DNA from 4 places in the Mesorhizobium sp. C432A genome. Region 2 is predicted to be linked to each of the others. Evidence: predicted binding sites of a transcription regulator. Region 2 holds the regulator's gene; each other region holds the start of a gene.
The links. Region 2 encodes PhoB, which activates phosphate uptake and scavenging genes when phosphate is short. Its sites were predicted from a motif close to TGTCATNNANCTGTCAT; they were not measured.
Positions count from the first base shown of each region.

Region 1: the regulator PhoB is predicted to act here: its motif matches at 943-959, upstream of ugpB (sn-glycerol-3-phosphate ABC transporter substrate-binding protein UgpB).
Region 3: the regulator PhoB is predicted to act here: its motif matches at 928-944, upstream of NLY33_RS24415 (RNA degradosome polyphosphate kinase).
Region 4: the regulator PhoB is predicted to act here: its motif matches at 1,146-1,162, upstream of olsB (l-ornithine N(alpha)-acyltransferase).

Region 1 is NZ_CP100470.1:1,913,267-1,915,465, reverse strand. It holds gene ugpB (sn-glycerol-3-phosphate ABC transporter substrate-binding protein UgpB) at 1-880, opposite strand, end outside; gene NLY33_RS09265 (hypothetical protein) at 1,066-1,212, shown strand; gene NLY33_RS09260 (bifunctional diguanylate cyclase/phosphodiesterase) at 1,360-2,199, shown strand, end outside.
Region 2 is NZ_CP100470.1:1,796,431-1,798,629, forward strand. It holds gene pstB (phosphate ABC transporter ATP-binding protein PstB) at 1-242, shown strand, start outside; gene phoU (phosphate signaling complex protein PhoU) at 284-988, shown strand; gene phoB (phosphate regulon transcriptional regulator PhoB) at 1,005-1,694, shown strand; gene NLY33_RS08670 (ROK family protein) at 1,725-2,199, opposite strand, start outside.
Region 3 is NZ_CP100470.1:4,983,876-4,986,074, reverse strand. It holds gene NLY33_RS24425 (FAD-dependent monooxygenase) at 1-600, opposite strand, end outside; gene NLY33_RS24420 (zinc-finger domain-containing protein) at 620-865, opposite strand; gene NLY33_RS24415 (RNA degradosome polyphosphate kinase) at 1,099-2,199, shown strand, end outside.
Region 4 is NZ_CP100470.1:2,158,525-2,160,723, reverse strand. It holds gene NLY33_RS10350 (response regulator) at 1-949, shown strand, start outside; gene olsB (l-ornithine N(alpha)-acyltransferase) at 1,226-2,101, shown strand.

The DNA of each region.
Region 1 (2,199 bases), 120 kb from region 2:
CATAGGGAAGCTGGCCGATGCCGTAGTTCATGCCCGACTTGACGATGTCACCGAGACCCCCCGACGATTCGGTGAAGATGCCGCATTCTCCGGCAAGAAAGATCTGCTTGGCTTCGGATGTACGGCCGCCATATTTGAAGGTGCCGTCCTTGGCCAGGTCGGCGAGCGCCTGGAAATGATTGACGAAGATCGGCGCATTGATCTTGAGCTCGACGTCGGTTCCGGCAAGTCCGTTCTGGTTGGTGCCATAGGAAACGTCGTTCCAGGCAGCGAAGGCCTCAAGGTGGATCCAGGTCAACCACGTCGAGGTATAGCCGCAGGAAGCGGCGCCGCTCGCCTTGATCTTCTTGGCGGCTTCCCACACCTCGTTCCAGGTCTTTGGCGGATTGTTCACATCAAGCCCGGCCTTCTGGAAGATATCCTTGTTATAGTAGAGGATGGGCGACGAGGAATTATAGGGGAAGGACAGCATGGTCCCGTCCGGCTTCGAATAGTAGCCGACGATGCCGGGCAAATACTGGCTCTTGTCGAAGGTCACGCCGGCGCTGGTCAGCACATCGGCCACCGGCTTGATCGCACCTTCGGCGGCCATCATGACGCCGGTACCCACGTCGAACACCTGGATGATGTCGGGCGCTTGCCCCGCACGAAAGGCAGCGATGCCGGCATTCAGCGTTTCGGGATAGGTGCCCTTGAAAACAGGGAGAATTTCATAGTCGCTCTGGCTGGCATTGAAATCCTTGGCGATCTTGTCGACCACCTCGGCATTGGCGCCGGTCATTGCATGCCACCAACTGATCTGGGTGGCGGCGAAGGCGGAGGTGGTGGAAAGCAGGGTCAAGGTGGCGGCAACACCGGCCGCAAAGCCGAACAACTTCATGTTTCATCTCCCGTTTGTCATTGGCGAAAGGGGCGCTCCCGCGAACGCAATATGTGTCTCTGATGACAATCGGACAACGGATTTGTTGCTGTTTCGTGAATTTCATACCCGGCTAACTTCGCGCCCCCTCGCCTTGCAACGAGGACCGAGAGAAATGCCAAGCCGGCTCAGCGATAGAATGGGGCATGGTGGGCCTGCAAGGATCGCCGACCGCCCAGCGATGCGTGAAGGGCCCGCGTGACAGCGCCACGCACCTGCACCGTGCGGCCGCCAAACCGGCGCTCGGCCAGATCGAGATCGGCCGAGCGGCATCGCGCCAGGCGCTGCTGTAACCGTGCGTCTGGAATGAGACAGGATCGCCGCAACGTACAACCCGAAAAACCCGCTGTAGTTGTAGTTCGCATAACCGATTCTTCGTCAAGCGTGGCATACTAATCAAGTGGACGGCTTGATTGCTGTGGGAGAGCAGGTGGGGCGAGATGCTGACGGTCTATAATTGTATCGTGCATGAGCACGATCTGAGACTGGTCGCACTGGCAGCGCTCATTTGCGGTATTTCTTCCTTCTCGGCGGTCAACCTGCTTCGCCATGTCGACCGCTCGAGCGAGCGCAACCGCTATACCTGGCTGATGATAGCAGCCACTTCCACCGGCTTCGGTATCTGGGCGACGCACTTCATCGCAATGCTTGCCTTTTCTCCCGGAATCCCCAACGCCTACAATACGGAAATGTCGGCGCTTTCGCTCGCCGGTTCCGTCGCCCTGACCGCTGCGGGCATGTGGATCGCCACCTTGCGCCGGGGCATCGACTACCCTCTGGTCGGCGGCGCGGTCCTCGGCGCTGGTATCGCCGCCATGCACTATATCGGCATGGCCGCCTTCGAGGTCGAAGGGCGCATCGTCTGGAACCCGCTGCTGGTCGGCGTCTCGGTGCTGACAGGCGTCACCCTCGCCGCGCTGGCGCTGCTGGTGGTGTTGCGACGGCCGTCCATGCAGGCCACAATCGCCGCCGCCATCCTGTTGACGCTGGCGATCTGCAGCCTGCACTTCATCGCCATGGGCGCGGTGTCGATCTTCCCGGACTCCTCCATCGAGATATCGCAGTTCACGGTCGAACCGGTGTCGCAGGCCTTCGCCGCCGCTGCAGTCAGCCTGGCTATCCTGGTGCTTTCAGCCGCAGCATTGTGGATCGACCTTCGCTTCCGGCGTCACAAGCTCGAGGCCGAGCGCATGCACGGCCTCGCCAACGCCGCCGTCGAGGGGCTGATCGTCTGCGATGGCGCCCGCATCGTCAGCGCCAATGACAGCATCGCGGCACTC
Region 2 (2,199 bases):
ACGAGCCCTGCTCGGCGCTCGATCCGATCGCCACCGCCCGTGTCGAGGAGCTGATCGACGAACTGCGCCAGAACTACACGATCGTCATCGTCACCCACTCGATGCAGCAGGCGGCGCGCGTGTCGCAGCGTACAGCGATGTTCCATCTCGGCTATCTCGTCGAGGAGGGCGCCACCGACAAGATGTTCACCAACCCCGACGACAAGCGCACCCAGGACTACATTACCGGCCGCTTCGGCTGAGCCGTCCGGCGGGTGAATTTTCAGGCACGAGGACCAAGATCATGGGTGAACATACCGTCGCCTCCTTCGATGAAGAGCTCGGGCAGATCAGCAAGCTGATCCGCGACATGGGCGATCTGGCAGGCTCGATGGTCAGCGGCTCGACCAGGGCGCTGCTCAATTCGGACAATGCGCTGGCACAGCGTGTCGTTTCCGACGACGCCATCATGGATGCGCGCCAGCGCGAACTGGACGACCGCGCCATCACGCTGATCGCCAAGCGCCAGCCGATGGCCAACGATCTGCGCGCCGTGGTCGGCTCGATCCGCATGGCCGGCGACCTCGAGCGCATCGGCGATCTCGCCAAGAACATCGCCAAACGCGTCGGCACCGTGGGCTTGAGCGTCACGCCGCGCGACCTCTCGCACTCCATCGATGCCATGGCGCAGCTGGTGCTGATCCAGGTGCAAGGCGTCGTCGAGGAATATGCCGCCACCGATGCGGCAGCTCTTGCAAAACTCAGAAATGACGACGAACGCATCGACGTCAAATACACGTCCGTGTTTCGTGAGCTCTTGACCTACATGATGGAAGACCCTCGCAACATCACCGCCTGCACGCATCTCTTGTTCTGCGCCAAGAATCTTGAGCGCATCGGCGATCATGTCACCAACATCGCCGAAAATGCGTATTATGTGCTGACCGGCCAGCAATTGCCCGCCAATCGTCCGAAGCAGGACGAGACGGCGATGGCCACGCCGGCCTGATGAGGGTGAACTGCCTATGATCGCGCCACGCATCATGGTCGTGGAGGACGAGGAGCCGCTAGGCGTGCTCCTCCGCTACAACCTCGAATCCGAAGGCTATCACGTCGAGGTGGTGACACGCGGCGACGAGGCCGAGATCCGCCTGCAGGAAAACGTGCCCGATCTCCTGGTGCTCGACTGGATGGTGCCCGCTGTTTCCGGCATCGAGCTCTGCCGGCGGCTTAGAGTGCGGCCCGAAACCGAGCGGCTGCCGATCATCATGCTGACCGCGCGCGGTGAGGAAAGCGATCGCGTGCGCGGCCTGTCCACCGGTGCCGACGACTATCTGGTCAAGCCATTCTCGACGCCGGAGTTCATGGCGCGCGTGAAGGCGCTGCTGCGCCGGGCCAAGCCGGAAGTGCTGTCCAGCGTGCTCAAGGTCGGCGACATCGTGCTCGACCGCGAGTCGCACCGTGTCTACCGCAAGAAGAGCGAGATCAGGCTCGGACCGACCGAGTTCCGGCTGCTCGAATTCATGATGCGCCATCCCGGCCGCGTGTTCTCGCGCAGCCAACTGCTCGACAATGTCTGGGGCGAGACGATCTATATAGACGAGCGAACCGTCGACGTGCATGTCGGGCGGCTGCGCAAGGCCGTCAACAACGGCCGCATGCCGGATGTCATCCGTACCATTCGCGGCGCCGGCTACGCTATCAGGGAAGACTAGGATGCTGCGCGTCGCGCCGTTGCCGGCCATTCAGGCGACATGCTTGCCGGATTTCGCCTGAATGCCCGGCGCGAAAATCTCCTGGTCGACGAAGCCGAGCGCGCGCATGGCGCAGCCTTCGCGGATCAGCGGCAGCTCGTTGGGCTCGGTGTCGAAGGAGATCGATTTCGAGTGCTGGCCGCCGGCGGTCTGGGCGATCGCTTCGCGCAATGCCGGTTCGATCAGGTCGAAGGCGGCGGCGCTGACGCCGACCATGGCGACGGGTGCCGGATCGATCAGAGCAAACAGGCTGCCGAGGCCGAAGCCGAGCGCCTCACCGGCCCTGCGATAGGCTTCGCGCTCCGGGCCATCGGTTTCGCGGGCGCGCGCGGCGAGTGCGCGCATATCAGCGTCGCCGATATCGACCGGCTCGGCATCCTCGCCCATCATTTTGGCGCTGCGCCAGATGGCGTAGTTTCCGGCATAGGCCTCGACGCAGCCGCGCCGCCCGCAGCGGCAGAGCGCG
Region 3 (2,199 bases), 2.8 Mb from region 2:
CTCGGCCGCGATCGTGACTCGCCAGGCGAGTTCGCCCGAAAAACGGCTTTTGACGAAGTCCTCGCCTGCGAGTTGCGCCCTGACTGCCGACCAGACGCCGTCGGAGCCGACCAGCAGTTTGCCGCGTGCCTCGATCTCGCGGCCGTCCACTTCGGCGGTCACGGCGACATATTGCGCGTCTTTGACGATGCGGGTCACGCGGGCGCCGGTGATGAGCTCAATCTCCGGCCGTTCGGCCATTTGCGCCAGCAGCGCTGCCTGCAGATCGGCGCGGTGAGCGACGAGATAAGGCGCCTGCCAGCGCGCTTCGGCGGCTTGCCCAAGCGGTACCCGCGCCAGTTCGCGCAGCGTCCCGGCGTCCTTGAGCACGACCGCTTCCGGCCGCAACGCTGCGGGCAGCAGCCGGTCGAGCACGCCGAGTTTTCCAAGAATGCGTGTTGCGTTGGGCGAAAGCTGGATGCCGGCGCCGGCCGCGTCTAGGTGCTGTGCCTGTTCGATCAGCTTTACCGGATAACGCCGTCCGGCGAAGGCAAGGGCAGCGGTCAGCCCGGCGATGCCGGCCCCGGCGATTATGACCTGCCGGGACCTGATGTCTTCCATCGGGCTTGTCGCGGAAGGATCAGGCGGCCTGGTCGATATAAAGGCAACCGGCCGGCAGCGTTTCCGTCGCCCTCAGCTTCGCCGAATAGCGGTAGAGCGTCGAGCAATAGGGGCAGACCTTTTCATTGTCGTCGCCCATGTCGAGGAACACGTGTGGATGGTCGAAGGGCGGGTTGGCGCCGGTGCACATGAATTCCTTGACGCCGATGTCGATTGCCGGATGGCCCGCATCGTTCTGGAAGTGGGGAATGGAACCGCCTGCCATCGTCGTCTCCTTGATCTCGTCGAAAAGCATCTGGAACATAACAGACCTGTTTGCAAGATCGATGAAATGAAACTGTCGCAAAAGCCTGTCAGAGGATACGGTGAGCCGGTTAAGTGCATGTCCCTGAAATCGGAATGGTTTTCGCCGAAGGGCCATGCGTCACAAAAGCGTGTTAGAGGCATGGCACGTCCAGCGGCGCTCCAAGGGACGGTTGGCGGGGAAGAGCAGGAACCATGAACGAACTGAAGCCGGTGCAGAGCGAATTCATCAATGTCGAGGTGGCGAGCCCCGAGGGCGGCAACCCCGATCGGTTCGTCAACCGTGAGTTCTCCTGGCTGCAGTTCAACCGGCGTGTGCTCGAGGAATCACAGAACGAGCACCATCCGCTGCTCGAACGCGTCCGTTTCCTGTCGATTTCGGCCGCCAATCTCGATGAATTCTTCATGGTCCGCGTCGCCGGCCTTGCGGGCCAGGTGCGCGAAGGCATTGCGCTCAAGAGCCCCGACGGCCGCACGCCGGAGCAGCAGCTGGAACAATTGCTGCGCGAGGTCGAGCGGCTGCAGGAGGACCAGCAGAACAGCCTTTCGGCGCTGATGTTGCTGCTCAACAAGGAAGGCATTGAGAGCATCACCCGCGATGCACTGACCAAGGATGAGAAAGTCTGGCTGGAAGATCATTTCCAGGACCAGGTCTTCCCGGTCCTGACTCCACTGTCGATCGACCCGGCGCATCCGTTTCCGTTCATTCCCAATCTCGGCTTCTCGATGGCGCTGCAATTGCGCCATCGCAAGAATGGCGAGGAGATGAGCGCGCTTCTGCGCCTGCCGGTGGCGCTGAAGCGCTTCATCCGTCTGCCCGACCGCAAGCAGCACGTTCGCTTCATTCCGTTGGAGGAGGCTGTCGGCCTCTATATCGGCAAGCTGTTCCCCGGCTATGAGGTCAAGGGTTCCGGCACCTTCCGCATCATCCGGGACAGCGATATCGAGGTCGAGGAAGAGTCGGAAGATCTCGTGCGCCTGTTCGAGACGGCGCTGAAGCGGCGCCGCCGCGGTTCGGTCATCCGCATCGAATTCGACAAGTCGATGCCCGGCGAATTGCGCGAGTTCGTCGCCGGCGAGCTTGGCGTCTCTTCGAGCCGCATCAGCGTTCTGACCGGCCCGCTGGCGCTCAGCCAGATTTCCGAGATCGTCGCCGTGCCGCGCGACGACCTGAAGTTCACCCCCTACAATCCGCGCTTTCCCGAGCGCATCCGCGAGCATGGCGGCGACTGTTTCGCGGCCATCCGCGAGAAGGACATCGTCGTCCACCACCCCTATGAATCCTTCGACGTGGTG
Region 4 (2,199 bases), 360 kb from region 2:
GGCCATATCGAGGCGCCTGGTCGCCGCCATGGGCGGTGCCATTTCGGTGTCGAGCCGGCTTGGCGAGGGATCGGAATTCGTCTTCGAGATCCCGGCCGCAGGAGCAACCGAAGCACCGCAGAACCGGCAGAACATCCTGGCCGGCCGGCGCGCCGTGATCGTGTCGAAGAACGCCGTCGAGGCGGACGCCATCGCCCGCACCATCCGCGCCCATGGCGGCGCCGTCGACGTCGCCGCAACCGCTTCCCAGGCGACGCCCTTCGCCGAACATTGCGATGTGCTGTTGATCGACGCGGCCCTGGAGGACGGCGACGGCAGACTGCTCAAGCGCCTGCGCCAGAGTGGCTTTGCCGATTGCGAGGCGATCACGCTGATCGCGCCGACCGACCGCGGCATGCTTGGCGAATTCCGCACCAACGGCTACGCCACCTTCCTGGCGAGGCCGGTGCGCGGCGAAACCCTGCTGCGCGTGCTGCTGACCAGTCATGCCCCTGCCTTGCCGCCGCCCAAGCCGGAAAAGACCGGCGCGTCCTCGCTTCGTGCCCATGGCGGGCGCCAGCAAGGTTTGTCGGTGCTGATCGCCGAAGACAACGACATCAACGCCATGCTTGCCCGCGCCACGCTTTTGAAGGCGGGACACCGCGTGAAAGTGGTCGGCAATGGCAAGGCCGCGGTCGAGGCGGTGACCGAAGCCGGGCTGAAAAATCGCTTCGATGTGGTGCTGATGGATTTGCACATGCCGGTTATGGACGGGCTGGACGCGATCGCCGCCATCCGCCGCCACGAGGAGGAAATGGCTGTGCCGCCGGTTCCGATCATGGTGCTTTCGGCCGACAGCCAGGAAAAGACCCGCCACACCGTGCTCGCCCATGGCGCCAGCGGCTTTGTCACCAAGCCGCTCGATCCCGACGCGCTGGTCCATGCCGTCGAGGGCCAGGTGGCCGCCTGAATTCATGTCGCTCAAAAGTGGCCCCGGTTTTGAGAAGACGACATGCACAAAACAAAGACTTGAAGCGCGTCGCGTGAATCGTCCCAGCGCGACGCGCTTCAAGGCGACGCTGGCGCAATCCTCGCGTCACGTAGGTAGCCGAATGAGGGTTTTCGCCAGCCGACGAAGTATTGCCCGTCGCGCCGTATCACGGTACTGTCACAATCCTGTTGCACCTACACCGTATCCCCGTGCCAAGAGGGATGGCTCGAAGGAGAATCACTCGTGCATACAGTTATGCCGGAATGTGACACTCGGCCCAGCGCAGGCGGCGCTTTGCTCGCCGCGCGGAACGCCGATGCCGTCGCAACAGGCGCACCGCTGGGCCGTATCGGCAATCTCGAAGTGCGGCTTGCCCGCAATGAGGCCGAAATCGCCGCCGCCCAGGAAGTGCGCTACCGGGTGTTTTATGACGAGCTTGGCGCCAGGAAGGACCTGTTCCAGGCGCAGGACCGCCGCGACGCCGACCGCTTCGACCCGCTGTGCGACCATCTCCTCGTGCTGGACACTTCGATCTCCGGCCCCGAGCATCGCCGCATCGTCGGCACTTACCGCCTGCTGCGGCAAGAGATTGCCGCGACCGCCGGCGGCTTCTATTCCGAAGGCGAGTTCGAACTGACCAAGCTGATCGCCCGCCATCCTGGCCAGCGCTTCCTTGAGCTCGGCCGCTCCTGCGTGCTGCCGGAATACCGCTCGAAGCGCACCATCGAGGCGCTGTGGCAAGGCATCTGGGCCTACATCAACCACTATGAGATCGGCGTGATGACCGGTTGTGCCTCGTTCCCTGGCACGGTGCCGGCTGCGCATGCCGAGGCGCTCACCTACCTTGCCCATCACTGCCGGACCAACTCCGCCTGGGATGTGCGGGCGGTCTCCGGGCGCTATTGCTCGATGGACCTGATGCCGATCGAGGCGGTCAACGCCAAGGCGGCGATTGCGGCCATGCCGCCGTTGGTCAAGGGCTATCTGCGCGTCGGCGCCCGCATCGGCGACGGCTGCGTCATCGACCGTGAGTTCTCCACCGTCGATGTGTTCGTGGTGATGCCGGTCAAGGAAATCGGCGCCCGCTACGTCAACTATTATGGCGGGGAAGCGCAGCGCTTTGCGGCGTGAGGCAGTAGGCAGTAGGCAGTAGGCAGTAGTGAAGGCTGCCGCGAATTGCTGACTATTCCCTATTCCCTATTCCCTATTCCCTATTCCCTATTCCCTAT